3 regions of the Paenibacillus sp. SAFN-054 genome follow, and region 3 is predicted to be linked to each of the others. Evidence: riboswitches for the same ligand, from Rfam matches in the RefSeq annotation. Region 3 holds a riboswitch; each other region holds the start of a gene.

Region 1 (6,671 bases), on a different contig from region 3:
ATCACCAAGCTGATTGAGACTCTGCTTGGAAGTCTGTCCTGGTGAGGTGAGAAGCGGTGAAATCCCATATTGCAAATGGCTGGAAAAGTCTTAAAAATCAATTTTATATCGTCATCATTCTCTTTTTGTACCAGCTGATCTGGGGATATTTCCTGTACCGCCTGGTCCATTCGGCAGTGACGCCGCTGCTGATGCGTTATCCCGATCCCCCGCCGAACGAGCTCAGCCAGCTGCTGTTCTACATCGAAGGCAAGACGAGTCTTTCCACGAGCGGAACCGTCCATACGTACTTCTGGATCCTGCTTTCGATGTTCGCGCTGCGCATGCTGCTGACACCCTTCATCCATGCTGGCATCTATCACGGATTGCACAAGGAGCGCGAAGGAGATATCGGGCTGCATTTCTTCAAGGGCATGAGACGTCACGGGAAGGTCGTCTTTCTCTTCCACCTGGCGGAATGGATATGCATCGCGGCACCCGCGTATTGGATCTTGCCCAAGCTGTATAAGATCCTTCTTAGCGGCGTCCAGCTGCCATCTCTTGCACTTCAGGTCCTTCCGTACGCGGCTGCCTGGCTTCTGTACAGCTATATGATCCATCAGCTCATCCTCTTCATGCAGTTCGGCAAGACCGGCGGCACCGGCTTCCTGGCACCCTTATGGCAATGCCTGCGCGGTGCGCTGCCTCTGGTGGGAATTTCCCTCACTTTGGGGATGGCGAGCTTGCTTATATTCAGTCTTTTTACGGGCATCTCCCTCTTCTGGGCCGGCATCTTCGCGCTGATTCTCCAGCAGGGCTATCATCTGGTCAGCTGCATCATGAGGCTATGGGGCATTTCGACCAAATTTGATCTGTGGTATCGGCTGGCTCATAAGGATGCGGAAAAATAAAAAAATTATTTTTTGTGGTTAAACAGCCAGCAGCATTGGATTGGTTAATTTTTTGTCATCACTTCAATCCCCTGATAGAAGAAAAACCCCTCCCTTTCGCATGTAAAGGGCAGGGGTTTTGTTCGTTTAAAAGTGCCTTAAGTATTTGCCAAAGCGCGAATCGTCTGATACAATAATCCGAGTACGAACTTAGTAACAACTTTGTAATTTTTGCTGTAACTATTCCACTGTACTGTAAACGAAATTTTAAACGACACATTCCAATTGATACCATGCCGTCATTCACGTTTCAGGTGCCTGATCAAGGCCGAATTCCTTGGCACCGGGAAGCGGGGGAACCACTTTGGGTGAATTGATCTCGTAACAGAGGGATCATAGGGGACTACCTTCTACCGAATCCTTAAGCTAACCTCGCAGGCACTCGGAAGGGGTTTATTTTTTTGAAAAAGAAGTTTGCAGCCGCTGCGCTCGGATTAACGCTTATGTTCTCGATGGGAACCAGCGTATTCGCCGATTCCTCATTGAATAACGTTGTCCACAAAACGATTGGTGTTTCTTACAAAACCGGCGGAACCACGACGAACGGGTTCGATTGCTCCGGATTTACGCGTTATGTATTCCAAAAGCTGGGTGTTTCCATTCCTCGCCAATCCAGCGCACAGTATAAAACAGGCACTGCGGTCTCCAAAAGCAACTTGAGAGCCGGAGATCTGGTATTCTTCAATACGACTGGCGCAGGCGTTTCCCATGTCGGGATCTACGTCGGAAACGGAAATTTTGCTCATTCATCCTCTTCCAAGGGTGTTACGATCAGCAAGCTTAGCAACAGCTACTTCGCCAACCGCTACATTGGCGCCAAACGAGTCATGAGTACGGCTAAATACAAAGCTGCCGTTTATAACTAATACTCTCTCCCATACACATATCTTAACTTAAGGCCCGCACCGGGGATTTTTGCCGAAATCCCTCTTGCGGGTTTCTTGTTACTTATTAGACGGTTGAAATGCCTAAAAGGTAACAACTTTTCGCAAAAAAATTTTAGGAGCCTTCAATTCGTGCTCCTTCTTACGCCTCATTTACCCACCCCGCCAACAAATAAACATTTTTTCCTATAAAATGCTCTAAAAAATGCCTTATTTTTAAAAAAAGTTGATTATTTATAGCCTTTATTGATAGAAACAATTGCCAAACGCAAATTCCTTTGCTACAATAGTCCCAGTGAGTTAGTAACAACTTTGTAATCTTTGCTGGACCGTTTATGAATAGAACGTTTCCTGATGTATATAGTGTAGAGAATCTATGCCGAATTTCCTCACACTAGGGAAGCGGGGGAACCATGATGGGTGAATTGATCTTGCAACAGAGGGATCATAGGGGACCTTCTACCGAATCCTTAAGCTAACCTCGCAGGCACCGGAAGGGGTATTTTGTTTGAAAAAGAAGCTAGCAGCAGCAGTCATGAGTTTTGCCATCGTATTTACCGTTGGAGCCGGAAGCGCTTTCGCGGACTCCAAAATGGACAAAGTGATCGATGATGTCATCGGCACCAAGTACAAAACCGCAGGAACGACAACGAGCGGATTTGACTGTTCCGGATTCACGATGTACGTTTTCAAGCATTTGGGGATCAACCTGCCGCACCAATCGGGCTCCCAATTCAGCATGGGTTCCGCTGTATCCCGCAGTAATCTGAGAGCAGGAGACCTGGTATTCTTCAATACTTCCGGCTCCGGCGTTTCCCATGTCGGAATCTATGTCGGCGACGGAAAGTTTGCGCATGCCTCGACTTCCCGTGGTGTTATTGTCAGTTCGCTTAGCGACAGCTACTACGTCAACCGCTACGTTGGCGCCAAACGAGTCATGAGCACGGATACCTACAAGTCCGCCGCCGTTGATTCCGAAGACAATGATGACGTGCAGTAATGCCTGACTGTCTTGAACGGTTTGTACGACCACCCGTACTTTGAGATTTTTGCCGAAATCTCAAAAGGCGGGTTTTTTTGTGGGCATCTGAGGCTGTATATCATTACCATATGCTGCCCACATTATTTGTTTACCCTTCCTTCCGCCAAATAAACACCCTAAAGCCTTAAGGAAGGAATAGTTTCGCAAAAAGTTTCAAATCCTATGGTTTAGCGCTGTCTCTCAAGGAAAGGGGATACGCCATGAATGATTCCAAACGTTTTTTCACCGTTGTTCCCATGAGCCGCGAGCAGGCTGAAACGTGCTGCTCCTGGTCGTATGAGCCCCCTTACGATGCGATTTACGGCTGGCTGCCTTGGCCTCAGATGGAGGCGCTCGGAATCGAGCTGGGCGACCCCGAGGTACGCAAACAGCAGTATGTTTCGGTTCTGAATGCTGAGGGCACCCTGTGTGGCTTTGCGCAGCTTTTTCCGATGGTTAACGTCATCCGCCTGGGAATCGGTATGCGGCCTGATTTATGCGGTCAGGGGCTGGGTAAAAGCTTTATACATGCCATCGTGCATGCGGCCAAGCAGCGCTATCCCGGTTTGCCCGTGGATCTGGAAGTCCAGGACTGGAATCAGCGGGCCATTCGGGCCTACCTGAAGGCTGGTTTTATGATTACCGATACGTATGAAAGGCAGACCCCTGAAGGGATCGGATGCTTTCACTGCATGGTATATGAGGAAGAATAACCGATCGTCAATGATAAATGGTACAAAATTGTGTATATTTCAAGGCTATGCCCCGCTTTCGTTTGCTTTTTTGTCACAAACTATTTGATGTACCGGCTTGTTCCGTTATAATGAAGAAATGAAGAACTGCAGTTTACATAGAAAGGACGAAAACGGATGCAAAAATGGATCATGAGCGGTGTCGTAGCAATCGCATGCGTATTTGCCATTGTGCTCATGTTTACACTGCCTGGCAAAGAGCAAGTAGCTGAAGAAGAAAAACCATCCATGCCTGAGGTAACGATGGACGCTGCATCGGCTGAAGCAACCGTCAAAGCCCAAGGCTGCCTTAGCTGCCACGGTGACCAATTGCAGGGCGGTGTAGGGCCTAACCTGCAAAAAATCGGTTCCCAGCTTTCCGCAGAAGAAATCTATACAATTGTTACTAAAGGTAAAGGCGGCATGCCTTCATTCAAAGACAAGCTGAAGAGTGAGGAAATTGCCAACGTAGCCCAGTGGCTTGCAGCCAAAAAGTAATCTTTTCCCGCATGGGATAGAAAAACACGCTTCGAATCCTTGACCTAGAGGTCAAGGGCCGAAGCGTGTTTTTTGCTGTACCCGCATGGGCATGAAATGCTAACGTTTCTCGCCTGAGCGCATTTTTTCGAAAAGCTCGTTAAACTGGTGGGCCTCCTTGATGTCCAGGGCGGTAATGCCGCCTTCATCCCAGGAAGTCAAACGCAGCGTCACGTTTTTGTAATCGATGGAAATAAAGGGGTGATGATCAAAGGCCTCCGATATCGTCGCAACCTCGTCGACAAACGAAATCCCTTTCATGAAATTGGAAAAAATGAATTTGCGCACGATCCAGCGGCCCTCTTCGAGCTCCCAGCCTTCCAGCTTCGCTAAATGTGCCTCGACTTCTTCCTGCGTATAAACCATTGTTTAAGTTCCTCCCTGAAACCAAACACCCTGATGGCCTCGGCCAAAAGGATGCGTCTTTACCTTGCTTTCCATTAACTTTTCCCATTGTATTCCGGTCATTGAATATTTATGAATATGGCCTTCCACAGGGCCAAACACTTGTTATATCTTAACACGCCAGGCATTCAAAAATCCATTCGGCCCATGGACTAGATCAGTGGAACTACAGTCAGTTCCTCGTCCCCGATGAGCAGATTGATCCGGTGATGCTCCTTGTCATACATGACGACGCCGCTGCCCACTTCAATCACGGGCTCTGTACCCAATCCGTAAAAAAGATCCTCGGCCAGCGCCTCATGTACCTCCCGCTTCTCTTCGGGACTCAGCAGCTGCCATTCGCTGCCTTCCATTTCAAAGAACAAGTAGCTGTCGGGGATTTCCCCTACCGCGCTCGTCAGCTCTTTCAGGATTTCATCGTATTCGCGCCCATGCTTTACACCCATGGCTATTCCCTCCGCCCTCGTTACGTATCCCCCTGTGCAATTCAGGGTCCCGCTGAATTTGCCTTGCCAGATATTCCGATCATACGGCCGGTCATGAACCGCCCATTTTTGCAATAGAACATTTTATTTAGGGCCCCTGGCTTGTGCATTGTGCTTGTACATTCGCCGTTTGAATCAGGCGCCGGTAGGACTGATGGACCCCATGGTTTCATTATAACGGAAAAATCCCCCTAAAAAAAAAGAGAATCCTGACGATAAATATTATATTACGTTTTTTGGTGCAGCACACCATTTTGCAAGGACGCAAACATGGTGCACGAAAGGATTCAATTCTATTTCTCATGGATGAGGTGTGCAATGGAAATTTCAACAATTATAGGCCTAATACTTGGCTTGATCGCGGTCTTTGTCGGTATGATACTCAAAGGGGCTCCTTTGATATCCCTCCTCACCCCCGCCGCTTATGTCATTATTCTCGGGGGAACGGCCGCCACGTTGTTTATTGGTTTTCCCATGTCAGAGCTTAAGAAGTTTCCCCAGCTGCTGAAAATGGTGTTCGTAAAACAAAATTTGGTGGATCGCCGCGACCTGATCACGATGTTCATGGAATGGGCATCGATCACCCGCCGCGAAGGTCTCCTCGCTCTGGAAACCAAAGTCGAAGAAATCGATGACCAGTTTCTCCGCAACGGCATGCGGATGATTATTGACGGCAATGACCAGGATTTTGTCCGCGATGTCCTGATGGAAGATATCTCGGCTACGGAAGAACGGCACCGTGCAGGCGCCCTGCTCTTTTCCCAGGCCGGTATGTATGCTCCTTCTCTCGGGGTTCTCGGGGCCGTTGTCGGCCTGATCGCCGCCTTGACCAAGATGGAGAACATGGGTGAACTGGCGCATGCGATCGGTGCAGCATTTATTGCGACCCTTCTTGGTATTTTTACCGGTTACGTGCTGTGGCATCCGATTTCCAACAAGCTGAAACGTTTGTCCAAAAAGGAAATCGAGCTGAAGCTCATGATGATCGAAGGACTGCTGTCCATTCAATCCGGCGTGTCCACGATCGCCATCAACCAAAAGCTTTCTGTTTTCCTGACCCCTTCCGAGCGTGCTCAAATGAATGAGAAGGAGGCGTCCGCAGGTGAGCAAAAAGACTAGACATGAACCCCATGAGGAGCATGCAGATGAATCCTGGCTGCTTCCTTATGCAGACCTTTTGACCCTGCTGCTAGCCTTGTTCATCGTTATGTATGCCATGAGCGCCACGGATAACAAGAAGTTTGAAGAAATGAGCAAAGCCTTCAACACCGCCCTCAGCACGGGCACAGGAGTCCTGAATTTCAGTTCAGCCCTTCCTTCCGATAGCAATATGGATAAAGGCAAGAAAAACAGCGAGGAAAGCGTCGTAAACAGCGCCGACAAGCAAAGGCAGAAATCCCAGCTGGCCAAACAGGAACAAGAAGACCTGGAGAAGCTGAAAAAGCAGCTGGACCAATATATTAAGGGCAATGGACTGACTAATCTGCTCGACACGAAGCTGAATCAATCCCAGCTTACGATTACGATCAGCGACAATGCACTTTTCGCATCCGGAAGCGCGGTCGTGAAGCCGGAATCGAAACAATTGGCATTGGCCATCAGCAACATGCTTCAGCAGTTTCCGACCTACAGCGTGGTCGTTTCCGGTCATACCGATAACATGCCGATTTCCAATAGCG
Region 2 (6,671 bases), on a different contig from region 3:
AGAGGAGCAGGAGCAGCTGGCGGCGTGGTGGCAGAGCATGACCCTCGAGGAGCATGTCGCTCATTACGAGGCGGAAGGGCATCCACGTAAAGAGGCGATGAAAAAGACGGCCGGGGACCGCGGAGTTTCGAAGCGGGACGTTTATAACGCATTGATATGACGGTCAAGTTAATCATTGAAAGTAAAAAGGGGAAGAATATCGCTCATCCGCGGGGGATTACCGCATCAACGCACCCCCTTTGATGTGAGCGGACGAAAAAACGGCAAAAAAATGTCTCCCAAGGCCGGGTTCATAGCCTAGGAGACACCAAGGAGATATGAAAAAGGTTAGAATTAACAAATAGAATAATACTATTATATACTATAAAACTTAATTTGTCACAGGTGTTGGGATTTCTGAGATACATTCGTGGCAAACAATTTTACCTTTAAAGTAAGTCACGTTCTCAGCGTTTCCACAGAAGATGCAGGCTGGCTCGTATTTCTTGAGCATGATGCGCTCTCCGTCTACGTAAATTTCCAATGCGTCTTTTTCCCCGATGCCCAATGTGCGGCGCAATTCAATTGGAATAACGACCCGGCCCAGTTCATCTACTTTTCTTACAATACCAGTTGATTTCATCATAACTGATCATTGCTCCTCTCGCCATAGTTTAAAAGTGTCATAATTCGACAACGTTCTCTCTTTTATGATATTAATAATACCAACGATTCCCAAAACAGTCAACCTGGAAATTTGTCACCAAAATCAGTACAGATCGCGTAGTTGCTGGGAAATCACTCATATCAGGATTCTTTTCCCATTATATAACGTTGGTAGGATAATGTCGATTTGGAAATCGCTTTTTCTACCTATATCGACATTGTTCGACAAACATTGTCGAAAAAAATTCAAAATTATTTTAATTTTTAGAGAATGAGTAGAGAGGAGCAGCAAATCATGCATACCCTGAATGAAGAAAAGGTTTTTAAGGATCCGGTACATAATTATATTCATGTGCAGCACTCCACCATTTGGCGACTCATCAATACGACGGAATTTCAACGGCTGCGCCGAATCCGGCAGCTGGGTACTTCCTACTTGACCTTTCACGGGGCAGAGCACAGCCGGTTCTCCCATTCCCTTGGCGTATACGAGATTACCCGCCGCATTATTTCGCAGTTCGAACGGAGCGGCTATACGGATTGGCCGAACGGCGAGAGACTGCTCGCATTATGTGCGGCTTTGCTGCATGATTTGGGGCATGGCCCCTTTTCCCATTCTATAGAAGAAGCATTTCATATGGACCATGAGGATTGGACCCGCCGGATTATTCTGGGGGATACCGAAGTGAATGCAATTCTGACCGAGGTGGCAGCGGATTTTCCAGCTAAAGTCGCATCGGTGATTGCCAAGGACTATGCCAACCCCATCGTCGTGAATCTGGTATCCAGCCCGCTTGATGCGGACCGGATGGACTATTTGCTTCGGGATGCTTATTACACGGGCGTCAACTATGGAACGATCGACATCGACCGGATTCTCCGGATGCTCCGTCCTTATCAAGGCAGAGTTGTGGTGAAAGAATCGGGGATGCATGCGGTGGAAGACTACCTGATGTCCAGATATCAAATGTACTGGCAGGTGTACTTCCATCCCGTAACCCGCAGCTCGGAAATTATATTGCGGCAAATTTTCCGGCGGGCCAAGGAGCTGTACAAGGAAGGATATGCTTTCGGCTTTATGGTGGAGCCGCTGCCGGGACTTTTTGAGGACAGGCTCTCCGTGCAGGACTACCTCAAGCTGGATGAGGCGCTGATTCAAACCGCATTTTTGCAGTGGACCAGTGAAAAGGATGAAGTGCTAAGTGAATTATGCTGCCGATTTATGCATCGGAGGTTGTATAAATATGTAGAGGTTGAATCGGTAGACCTAGAAATGATCGATGAGATCCGCAGGGAATTTAAGCGGGTAGGACTCCATCCGGAATATGACCTGGAGATTGATTTTCCCACCGATCTTCCGTACGATGTATTTCGTCCCGGCGACGAGGCCAGCCAGAAACAGATCCTGCTCCTCGATCGCGAGGAACGACTGCGGGAAATTTCGGAGGTGTCGGATATTGTCCGCTCGATCAGCGGCATCCACCGCGGCAAATATCACTTATATTACCCGGGCTCCAAAGTGAGGGGCGTTATTTCCTTACTACCCGACTCCATATCCCATATTTTCAAACGATAACGACAAATAACTGCGAAACCAAGCATTGGCTTCACGACAGGAAGGGAGATTTACACATGAATCTATTCGACACACATACCCATCTCGACGCGCCGCAGTTCGACGAGGACCGCGAGGAGACGATACAGCGGGCGCTGGATGCCGGCGTCAGCCGGATGATTAACGTGGGCTTTAACCGGGAGACGATACCCTCCACGATGAAGCTTGCCGAGACGTATGATTTTATTTATGCTGCCGTCGGGTGGCATCCGCAGGACGCGATTACGATGCAGGATGGCGATCTGGAGTGGATTGCATCCTTATGCAGTCACGAGAAGGTCGTTGCCATTGGCGAGATCGGTCTCGATTATTACTGGGATACGTCACCGAAGGAGGTCCAGCATCACGTTCTTCGTCAGCAAATCGGACTTGCCCGGGAACTGAACATGCCGATCGTAATTCATAATCGGGATGCACATGAGGATATCGTCAAAATTTTGCGAGAAGAGAAGGCGAGCGAGGTCGGCGGGGTCATGCACTCCTATTCCGGCAGCTGGGAAACCGCAAAACTATGCCTCCATATGGGCTTTCACCTTTCCTTCGGAGGGCCGATTACGTTCAAAAATGCAAGACAGCCAAAAGAGGTGCTCGCACAGGTGCCGATGGACCGGTTATTGATCGAAACGGACTCCCCTTACCTCACTCCGCACCCCTTCCGGGGGAAGCGAAATGAGTCTGCTAACGTGAGGTTGGTCGCCGAGGCGGCAGCCCAAATTAAGGGGCTGGAAGTGGAAGAAATTGCAAAAATAACGTATGCGAACGCGCTGGAACGATTTGGTATTGTGTGAAAACGTGAGAAAAACAACTGAAAAAACGAGCATGAACGATGGATTAAAGAATTTTAACCAATAAATCGAAGAATATTACATTTTTTTAACCATATATTCAAATAAACGTGGTTGATTACCGCTTTACAACATGCATCGAAACAGGATATTATCTTGTCAGTAAGCTTGAGCTGCTGTTAAAGGTTTCCTTTCCGGCAGTTTCTGTGAACCAGTCTCGCTGAGTCTTTCGTACTTCGAAGGAACGGGGGAACCGATACATAGAGTGTCTGGCGTTTTCGCAAGCCGTTATGTATTTGATTTCTTTTCAGGGTCTCTGGGGTGAATTCTGGCATCGTCCGCCATGAGCGGGCTGGTGAAGATAGGGCGTTCTCTTTCGTCCGAACCCGACAGCTAACCCCGTAGGCGCAAATAAGAGAGGTATTCGTGCATATCCTTTTCGGTCGTTCCGACATCTGAGAAGCCACGAAAGAGTCCTCAACAGCTCTTTACCAGGCTTTTTTTGTTTTGAATAAAGAAAAGGGGGTCGTCATACTGTTGTATAACAGGAGGTGACAAAATCATGAAAAAAAGACGGGTTCATGGTGCAAGAGCGCATGATCCTTGTGTGTTCTTGTAAAAAATTGAGTATAGCCCGCGTCAAAGTCATTCATGCATAACTCTAAAATGGCGAGGCTATGAAGGAGGATCGAGAAAGTGGGATTTTTCCAACCAGAAGAGACCCATGATTCCAAAATCTCCAGCATGTCTTACGCATTGCGATGGAAGCATGAGAATTTGCGCCACATCTCTACTGCAGCTATCGTTTCAATCGCGGTTACCATCATGATTCTGCTGCTCGTCAACACACAATCGCGCAAGCAGGTATATCTGGTGGTAGACGGTCAGGTCAAATCGATACAGACCCATAAATCATTGTTAACAGAAATGCTGGAGGAGCAGTCTATCAGTCTTAGACCGGAAGATCAGATTTCCATGCCGCTGAGCGGTTCGCTTCAGGATGGGGATAAAGTGGTCATCGATCGTGCGGTTTCTGTTTCACTGACAGCTGATGGAGCAACAAAGCATTGGAATACAACGGGGAATACCGTCAGCGACGTCCTGAAGGAAATGGGCGTATCGCTGAAAGAAAGCGATAAAGTAACGCCGGCTCTGACCGAGACGGTATCGGGTCAAACCCATATTAAAGTGGTGCGCATCAACAAGCAGGTCGTGGACCGTCACGAAAGTCTGCCGTTCCGCGTCATCAAAACCGCCGATCCCAGCTTGACCGCAGGCGAGGTCAGGATCGTTCAGAAGGGCACGCCGGGTGTCATGGTGCAGCACATCGAGAAGGTGTACCATGATGGTAAAATGGTTTCGATGCGCATGGTAGGCAAAGAAGTACAGGCGAAAACGCTGGATAAAGTCATTGCTGTCGGCACCAAAAAGAAGCCGGTCGAAGTCAAGGCCGCCGTCCAAACGGCTTCCGTGAAATCGGCCAAGAAGGTTCAAACCAAGAAGGCCGTCACCAGCAATAACCGGGTAAGCAAAGCCGGCGTTGATTTCTCATACAAAAAAATGATTCATGTCTCCATGACGGCCTATTCCTCAGGCGAGCCGGGCATCGGCACCCGTACTGCTACAGGAACGCGCGTCACTGAGGGCCGCACCATTGCCGTCGATCCAAGCGTGATTCCGCTCGGCTGGTGGGTGTACATCGAAGGCATAGGCTTCCGCCGTGCAGAAGATACGGGCGGAGCCATCAAGGGCAATAAGATCGACATCTATTACGACTCCGTGAAGCGCGCCAACACCTTTGGCCGCAAGTCCGGTCTCAAGGTATATGTCATCGGTCCGGTCAAGCCGGAGCTGAATTAATTTGGTTTTACTTTGCCATTCTAATGTTATAGTATTATGATCATGAAAATGTCATGCTAAAGAAGAGGAGCATTCCTCTTCTTTTTGTTGTTTGGATGTCCGAAAAACGCTTGGCAAACGGACGGATGAGCTTTTGGGAAAGGAAGATTCAGGTCATGATAAAAGAAGTGATCGTTGTGGAGGGCCGAGACGACACCGTGGCCATTAAGCGGGCGGTCGAGGCTGATACGATCGAAACCGGGGGTTCGGCCATCAACAGCCGGATCCTGCAGCGGATCGCGCTGGCGCAGGAGCGCCGGGGCGTCATCGTGCTGACGGACCCCGACCATGCGGGCGAGCGGATCCGCAAAATCATAGCGAACAAGGTACCGGGATGCAAGCATGCCTTCATCCCTGAAGAGGATGCAACACGCAAAGGCGATATCGGCGTGGAGAACGCCTCGCCGGAGGCTATCCAAAAGGCGCTGTCCCGCGTGCACACGTCTTATGAAGGCGCAGAGAGCCAAATCGATATGGAGGACCTGATGGCCGCCGGTCTGCTGGTGCATCCCGACGCGGCCCACAGACGCATGACGATGGGGAACCTCCTTGGCATCGGATACTGCAACGGCAAGCAGTTTTACAAGCGTCTTGCCGTTTTTCAGATTACGCGGGAGGAATTTGCGGAGGCGCTGGCCCGATTGGAACAGGAAGGGGACAAATAAACCATGAACAAAGATGATATCGCCACACCGAGGCGAACGAAGGAAATTATTCAGCGCCACGGTTTTTCATTCAAGAAGAGCCTGGGGCAGAACTTTCTGATCGACCAAAACATTCTAAATAACATTGTTGAGGCCGCCGGCCTGGATTCGACTAAAGGGGCGCTTGAGATTGGCCCGGGCATCGGTGCTTTGACCGAAAAGCTGGCCCAGCAGGCCGCCACCGTGACGGCAGTAGAGATTGACCAAAGGCTCGTCCCGATCCTTCAGGAAGTACTGGAGGAGTATCCGCATGTTCGCATCCATCATGGAGATGTTCTCAAGACGGATCTTGCGGCTCTCTTTCAGAAGGATTTTGCCGACGTTTCCAAGGTTAGCGTCGTAGCTAATCTGCCCTACTACGTGACGACGCCGATCCTGATGAAGCTGCTGGAAGAGAAGCTTCCGCTTGAGAATATCGTGGTCATGATCCAGAAAGAGGTCGCGGAGCGCATGGCCGCCTCTCCGGGAACGAAGGACTACGGCAGCCTCAGCATCGCCGTGCAGTACTACAGTGTTCCGGAATTGGTCTGCATCGTGCCCAAAACTGTATTCATTCCGCAGCCGAACGTGGAATCGGCGGTAATCCGGTTGACGGTGCGCGAGCAGCCGCCAGTGGATGTCGATGACGAGAGTTTCTTCTTCGAGGTCGTACAAGCCTCCTTCGCGCAGCGTCGCAAAACGATCGCAAACAACCTGAAATCGCGCTTTTTCTCCAAGGAGGGCAGGGAGCGCCTCGAGAGTCTGCTTGCCGAGGCGGGCATTGAGCCTTCTAGACGCGGAGAAACCCTCAGCCTGCAGGAGTTTGCGACGCTCAGCAACGTACTCCTGAGAGCGGGGATCGGACAGTAGAAGGATGCGATTCTCCAGTCGAGGTGTAATCCTGTAACCAGCATCGCAGCTTATTTTGCCAAAAGTGATGAACCAATAGGGGGATTTGCCCATACCATGGGGTAGGGGTGATGTTGTGATGAATGTAGGAGACCTGGTCGTCCGCAAATCATATGGCGGTGATATCGCTTTTCG
Region 3 (6,671 bases):
CCGCGGCCCTGAAAGAAGCGGGCATAACCGTCATGCGGGGCGGTGCATTCAAGCCGAGAACGTCCCCGTACGACTTCCAGGGGCTTGGTATCGAAGGCCTGAAAATCCTCAAAGAGGTTGCCGCGGAATTCGGCCTGAAGACGATCAGTGAAATCGTCGATCCGGCCCATATCGAGCTGGCCTGCGATTACATCGACGTTATTCAGATCGGCGCGAGAAACATGCAGAACTTCGAGCTCCTGAAAGCGGCGGGGGACGTGAAGACGCCGATTCTGCTGAAGCGCGGCCTGGCGGCGACGCTTGACGAATTCGTGCATGCGGCGGAGTACATCGTTTCCCGCGGCAATACGCAGGTGATGCTGATCGAGCGCGGCATCCGGACATACGAGAAAGCGACGCGTAATACGCTGGACATCTCGGCGGTGCCGATCCTCAAGCAGGAAACGCATCTGCCAGTGCTGGTCGACGTGACCCACTCGACCGGCCGCAAGGATATTTTGGCTCCTTGCGCCAAAGCCGCGCTCGCCGCAGGAGCCGACGGCGTCATGGTGGAGGTGCATCCGGACCCGGCCACGGCGCTTTCGGATGCCGCGCAGCAGCTGAATATTCCGCAGTTCCACGATTTCTACGCAGAGGTCAAGAAGTCGGGACTCATGTAAGCCTCTTAGGATACCCTGCCCTTTTCTTGTGGGTATTTACGGAATCGAGGAACTGGAGGGTAAGGCCATGCTCCCTGAAGAATATATCTGTCCAGCCTGCTCATATATTTATTGCTGGCATTAATTCTGAGGGAGGGCTTGGAAATGGAAGAACAGCTATTTGAACACCGGTTTTGGCTGCAAATTTTAGGCGATCACGCGAGGTTTATCTTTAACGCCCTGCCGTCCAGCGAAGCAGAGGATGTCCGGAAGGCGCAGCAGTTTATAGCCTTGTTCGACCGGCTGCTGGAGCAGGCACGGGCTTTGAAGGAGCAGGATCAGCAGGCGATGGACCAATTGAATGAGCAGGCGTATGAGGCAGTGGTGAGTCTGCGCGCATTCAAGCTGGATTTGCTGGACCGGCTGCTTCTCGGCAAGATCGTCATTGGGCTGTCTCCGACGTTCATCAACCATATGGTCAACGAGCTCGAAGAATATGAGCGGATATTAACGGAGCTGCGCCAAGGAAAACCGGTTCCCCGTTATCACCCCCTGCACCATGACCTGCTGTGGCTGCCGGACGCGGCGTTTCATTCGGCGTCCATCGCGTCCGATCTCGACGGGGTAGAGCGAAGGCTGATACGTAAGAGCAAGGAGTTCGAGCAGCATTTTAACGAGTTTTATTTAAAAGCGCTTGAGCTGGTCGGCTATTTGCGTACGATGAAGCCCACCTACCCTTCGGTGAGTAAGTTCCATCAAGACGTCGACCTCGAGATGTCCGCCTTTATGGCATTCCTGCTCGAGGTGGAGGAGCTGGATATCAGCGCCGAGCTGCTAAGCCGCCTGAACCGGCTCGTGCCGGACCATATGTACAGGGAAGAATGCTATTACCTGCACAAGCTGTCGCAGTTCGGCGAGGTACCGCGGCCGGACTGCGATCCGGCAAAGCCGAGAGTGCAGTGATCCGGCATGAACAAGCGATTTGAAAGCACCGCAGTCTGCTTCCGATGGAACGTCGGGAGGACGGCTCGCGGTGCTTTTTTACGTGGCTAAAGCCCATTTCGGCATCATTACGGCATTTCAAAAGGATTACCCGGTGTAACCTTTTTTGATATGCTATAGAAAATAAGCTGTAAGTACGTAAGCCTAGAAAGGGACGATCATCGTGACGCTGCAACAATTGAAATACGTTATCGAAGTAGCCAACCGGGGATCCATGAATGAAGCCGCCAAGCGCTTGTTCATATCCCAGCCCAGCCTGTCCAATGCGATCAAGGATCTGGAGGCGGAAATTCAGGTGACGATATTCGAGCGAACCAATAAGGGGATTTCACTGTCCAAAGAGGGGGCAGAGTTTCTCGGATATGCCCGCCAGGTGATCGAGCAGGCGGAGCTGCTGGAGGGCCGCTATTTGAACGCCAAGCCTTCCCCGCAGCATTTTTCGGTATCGACGCAGCATTATGCTTTTGCGGTCAACGCCTTCGTAAACCTGGTACGGGAGTATGGACATGAGGAATATGAGCTGGCTCTGCGCGAGACCAAGACCCACGAAATCATCCAGGATGTCAAAAGCCAGCGCAGCGAAATCGGCATCCTGTATCTGAACGAGTTCAACAGCAAAGTCATCAACCGATTGTTAAAGGATGCGAATTTGAAGTTTACGAGCCTGTTTACGGCCAAGCCGCATATATTCATCAGCGTGCATAATCCCTTGGCCAAGCAGGCGTTAGTCACAATCGACCAGCTGCAGGATTATCCGTACCTGTCGTTTGAACAGGGGGAGTTTAATTCTTTTCACTTTTCCGAAGAAATTCTCAGCACGCTGTCTCATCCGAAAAGCATCCGCGTCAACGACCGGGCGACGCTGTTTAACCTGCTGATCGGGCTGAATGGTTACACGATATCGACGGGTGTGCTGAGCGCCGATCTGAACGGCAATGAGATTATCCCGGTTCCGCTGGATATCGAGGAGACCATCAACATCGGGTGGATTTGCCACCAGAATGCCGCTTTGACCAAACTGGCTGCGGCCTATATCGAGGCGCTGCAGGCCGCTATTGGCACCGTTCGGGTTTTATAAGTTTCATCGTGAATTTGTTATAGCTTTTGACTATAGCCAGCTATAGTTAATCGGAGTTACGGTATAACCGGAATTGTGTGATATCTTTCTCTTATCGAGTTGAAAACTTAAGCGCCGAAGGAGAATGAACGATGAGCACAATTAGGGAACAAGCAAAACGAAGACAGGCAACCCCTTATAGATACGACCATGTCGGAAGCTTTCTGCGTCCGGAAGTACTGAAGGAGGCACGGAGCCAGTACCAGAAGGGCATCCTATCGGCCGGAGAGTTGAAAAGGATCGAAGATGATGAAATCGTCAAGCTGGTGGAGAAACAGAAGGAAGTCGGCTTAAAAGCGGTGACGGACGGCGAGTTTAGGCGTTCCTGGTGGCATCTGGATTTCATGTGGGGGCTGGATGGCGTCGAAAAACAGGTTGTAGATCGCGGATATGTATTCCAGGGTGAGGAGACGAGAGCAGAAACCGCGCGTCTCTACGGGAAAATCGGCTATACGGGACATCCGTTCGTGGAGCATTTCAAATTTTTGAAGCAGGCTGCGGGCGATGACGTCGTCGCGAGACAAACGATTCCTGCGCCGGCCCAGTTTCTGGCCGAGCTGCAGCGGGCGGAGAACAAAGAAAGCACCGAAGCGTTCTATACCAGCACGGAAGAGCTCGTAGCAGATATCGCTAAAGCCTACAATGCGGCCATCCGCGACTTTTATGAGGCAGGCTGCCGCAGCCTGCAGCTGGATGACTGCACATGGGGCATGCTTTGCGACCCGAACTACTGGGAAGCTAGGCAGCAGGAAGGCGTCGACGTCTCGGAAATCACGAAGCAGTACGCCAAGCTGAACCAGGAAGCGATTACCGGCCTGCCGGAAGATCTGATCATCACGACGCATGTGTGCCGCGGCAACTACCATTCGACTTGGGCTTCCGCGGGCGGTTACGGGCCGGTAGCCGAAACGCTGTTCGGGGTGGATCATATCGACGCATTTTACTTGGAATTCGATACGGATCGGGCAGGAGACTTTGCCCCGCTGAGATTTATAAAGGATCAGCAGGTCGTGCTGGGGCTGCATTCCTCCAAGACAGGCGACCTGGAAGACAAGCAGGAGATCGTGAGCCGGATCAGGGAAGCCGCGAAGGTGGTGGACATCAACCACCTCTGCCTTAGCCCGCAGTGCGGATTTGCTTCGACCGAGGAGGGGAATATCCTGACGGAGGAAGAGCAGTGGAAGAAGCTGGCCTTTATCAAGGAGATTGCGGACGAAGTCTGGAACGAATAATATAGAAGCTTTAAGCCGGGATTATAAGCAAACCGCCCCTGAACATGCATTCAGGAGGCGGTTTTTGCTTGTTCTCTGATGCCGCTGTCTGAAGGAAAAGGGAATGGAACAAAAATGTTCACCTAAACGAAAGCAACGAGGAGCTAATGAACGAAAAGATAAGACTTCTCAGGATAAGTGCCTGCTATTTCAGGAAACGCAACGAAAAAGCCATTAATTCTGTGGAACCCATGCTTTACAGTTTGCCTGCTCAGGCGTATATTCAGTTCATTGTTAGCTTTTGAAGGAATGACACGGAATTACGCTGAGTTTTCGCTTGTGAAAAGCGGGGGAACCACGAACCGCAATGAACGGATTTTGCCGGATGGCCGAATCTGTCCATGCATGGGGTGAATCGGAATAAGTCATGGAGGGGAATGACATCCATGCCGTCCGTAGGGCAACTCTCACTGCCCGAATCCGTCAGCTAACCTCGTAAGCGTCGCTAAGAGAGAGGAGTGAAACTGTGAGCTTTTAAAATCAGCACAGGGTATCCGCTCTGTGTTTTTGTGTGCGCAAATTGAATAGATGTCTATTTCGCTGAATTTCCGCCAGGAGCGGAAAGCGGGGGAACCGGCCGTGACAGAAAGGTTGTCACATGGGGTGAATCTCATTGTAATGAGTAGGGCTACTCTGAAGTCCGAATCCGTCAGCTAACCTCGCAAGCGTATCAAGAGAGACGATCCTTACGATGCGATGAATCAAGGCTTTTTTGGCCTTGCCCTGAAAGCGTTGAAGAGAGGTCCTCTTTTCAATGCTTTTTTTGTTGTCTTTTTTATCTGCCTGAGGGAAGGCATCTTAGACATCATGTTAAGGTAGAGAGGAGAAGGAAGTTGCCCAACATACAAGTAAACGGAACAACCCTATATTACGAAACACACGGCAGCGGCGCGCCAATCGTCTTTATCCACGGACATCTTTCGACTCATCATATGTTTGAGCCGCAGGTCGAATATTTCAGCAAAAGGGCCAAGGTGATTGTGCTCGATTTAAGGGGCTATGGCAATTCCGGCAAATTAAACGTCGAAGTGGAGGATATCATCGATACGCAGTGCATGGATCTGAACGAGCTGCTGGAAAAGCTGGATTTGACCAAAGTCACGCTCGTCGGTTGCTCCAGCGGCAGTCTGCTTGCCCAAAAATTCGCTGCTTACCAGCCGGATAAAGTGAATGCACTCGTGTTGGTTGACAGCTATTTCTACGGTCCGTACGGAACCCGCAGCGGGATTTGGAAATTTTTTGAGGCCTGCAGCTGGTTGTCCTATTATCTTCCTGCGGAATTCTTTCTCCGGTCGCTGCGGGTGACATATAACCGGTGGGTACCTGCATACAGCATTTTGCGGGATGAGCTCTTTCACAAGCGTCCGACGGAGTCGATCAAGCAGCGCATGGCCCTGCTCAAAATCGACATGGACTCGAATTCGACAAGGCTGCGAATGCCCATTCTATGCGTAGCCGGCAGACAGAGCGAATGGTTCGTCAAACAAATGAACAAGGCTGCGGAGATGTTTTATTACGCCCAGAAAGCCGTCATCGACGATGCCATTTACCCGAGCCATCTTTGCCAGCCTCAGGAGTTCAACCGCATTCTTCTCAACTTCATGATCGATGAAAAGGTGATGGCATGAACCCGAATCCGTCAAGGGCGCCATCCTCCTTAAAAGAAACAGTAACAACGGCAACCGATTGCTGTTGTTGCTGTTTTTTTGTTAAACTGATCTTACAAGACGGAAAGGAGACGATCCACATTGGGTAGAAAACAATCTTTTACGGAAACAGAGCTGCTTGACGTGACGAAAAGATTAATATTGGAGCATGGTTACGACGGATTTCATCTTAAACTCCTGTCACAGCATCTCCCTGGAGCCAGAAGCACGATTTACCAATATTACTCCAATAAAGAAGAAATCGTTGCTGCTTGTATGAAGCGGGTGATTTCGAACGTATTAGAAAATGCATCATCCATCGATGAGACGGACCCTATGATCGCTCTCCGACAGTTACTTCATGTTTATGTTGAAGAATCCAGGCTTCATCAACTCCTTGGTGATGCTCAAAAAATACATTCAGATCATATCAAGGTGATCGATGATCTTCAATTTATTGAGAGGGCGCATTCGAGTCTCAAGGTTCAGCTCGCACGCTTGTTTGAACAGGCACAAAAGGAGAACAATTTAAGGGAGGATATTCCCCTACCGGTACTTATCGGTACTTTTTTTAACCTGATTAATACTCCGAATATGCTGAATGTCCCGACAGATCAATGGAGCGATCTCTTGTTTCAAGTATGGATCGGAGGCTCGGGGAGGTCATAGAAACTCGAATCTATTTTGACACAAGTGTCAAATATATGATTTAATAGATGGGGACTGCGATGTGGTTCGTCTATTTTGACACAAGTGTCAAATAATTAGGAGTGAGGAGTTGGAATCGCATGTTTTTGGCTATGAAGGAATTAATGCATAGTAAGATGAGGTTTTCCATGATTGTCATTATCTTTGTGCTTATCGCTTGGTTGGTGTTCATCCTGTCTGGCTTGGGCAATGGTCTATCGACGCTTGCCGCGTCCGTACTCAAGAACATGAATGCCGATTATGTTATCTTTCAGCAAGGGTCGCAGTCTTCCATGAGCAAATCCCTGCT

The links. A riboswitch is a leader RNA that binds a small molecule or an ion and turns the genes downstream of it on or off. The one in region 3 is predicted to bind cyclic di-AMP.
Region 1: it holds a riboswitch for cyclic di-AMP, as region 3 does, so the genes downstream of both, ACTHPM_RS27150 (C40 family peptidase) here and ACTHPM_RS11780 (alpha/beta fold hydrolase) in region 3, are expected to answer to the same signal.
Region 2: it holds a riboswitch for cyclic di-AMP, as region 3 does, so the genes downstream of both, ACTHPM_RS26960 (ubiquitin-like domain-containing protein) here and ACTHPM_RS11780 (alpha/beta fold hydrolase) in region 3, are expected to answer to the same signal.

What each region holds. Positions count from the first base shown of each region.
Region 1 is NZ_JBQCKS010000012.1:14,692-21,362, reverse strand. It holds gene ACTHPM_RS27165 (M1 family metallopeptidase) at 1-45, shown strand, start outside; gene ACTHPM_RS27160 (hypothetical protein) at 57-890, shown strand; cyclic di-AMP (ydaO/yuaA leader) riboswitch at 1,186-1,325, shown strand; gene ACTHPM_RS27155 (C40 family peptidase) at 1,331-1,795, shown strand; cyclic di-AMP (ydaO/yuaA leader) riboswitch at 2,181-2,318, shown strand; gene ACTHPM_RS27150 (C40 family peptidase) at 2,322-2,813, shown strand; gene ACTHPM_RS27145 (GNAT family N-acetyltransferase) at 3,056-3,547, shown strand; gene ACTHPM_RS27140 (c-type cytochrome) at 3,704-4,063, shown strand; gene ACTHPM_RS27135 (4a-hydroxytetrahydrobiopterin dehydratase) at 4,163-4,468, opposite strand; gene ACTHPM_RS27130 (hypothetical protein) at 4,660-4,953, opposite strand; gene motA (flagellar motor stator protein MotA) at 5,311-6,111, shown strand; gene motB (flagellar motor protein MotB) at 6,095-6,671, shown strand, end outside.
Region 2 is NZ_JBQCKS010000011.1:47,359-54,029, reverse strand. It holds gene rsmI (16S rRNA (cytidine(1402)-2'-O)-methyltransferase) at 1-160, shown strand, start outside; gene ACTHPM_RS26975 (AbrB/MazE/SpoVT family DNA-binding domain-containing protein) at 371-625, opposite strand; gene ACTHPM_RS26970 (HD domain-containing protein) at 941-2,221, shown strand; gene ACTHPM_RS26965 (TatD family hydrolase) at 2,278-3,048, shown strand; cyclic di-AMP (ydaO/yuaA leader) riboswitch at 3,254-3,468, shown strand; gene ACTHPM_RS26960 (ubiquitin-like domain-containing protein) at 3,742-4,905, shown strand; gene rnmV (ribonuclease M5) at 5,061-5,609, shown strand; gene rsmA (16S rRNA (adenine(1518)-N(6)/adenine(1519)-N(6))-dimethyltransferase RsmA) at 5,613-6,497, shown strand; gene yabG (sporulation peptidase YabG) at 6,616-6,671, shown strand, end outside.
Region 3 is NZ_JBQCKS010000002.1:67,438-74,108, reverse strand. It holds gene ACTHPM_RS11800 (bifunctional 3-deoxy-7-phosphoheptulonate synthase/chorismate mutase) at 1-659, shown strand, start outside; gene ACTHPM_RS11795 (DUF2935 domain-containing protein) at 804-1,601, shown strand; gene ACTHPM_RS11790 (LysR family transcriptional regulator) at 1,804-2,718, shown strand; gene ACTHPM_RS11785 (5-methyltetrahydropteroyltriglutamate--homocysteine S-methyltransferase) at 2,850-3,989, shown strand; cyclic di-AMP (ydaO/yuaA leader) riboswitch at 4,282-4,485, shown strand; cyclic di-AMP (ydaO/yuaA leader) riboswitch at 4,557-4,712, shown strand; gene ACTHPM_RS11780 (alpha/beta fold hydrolase) at 4,862-5,656, shown strand; gene ACTHPM_RS11775 (TetR/AcrR family transcriptional regulator) at 5,777-6,343, shown strand; gene ACTHPM_RS11770 (ABC transporter permease) at 6,463-6,671, shown strand, end outside.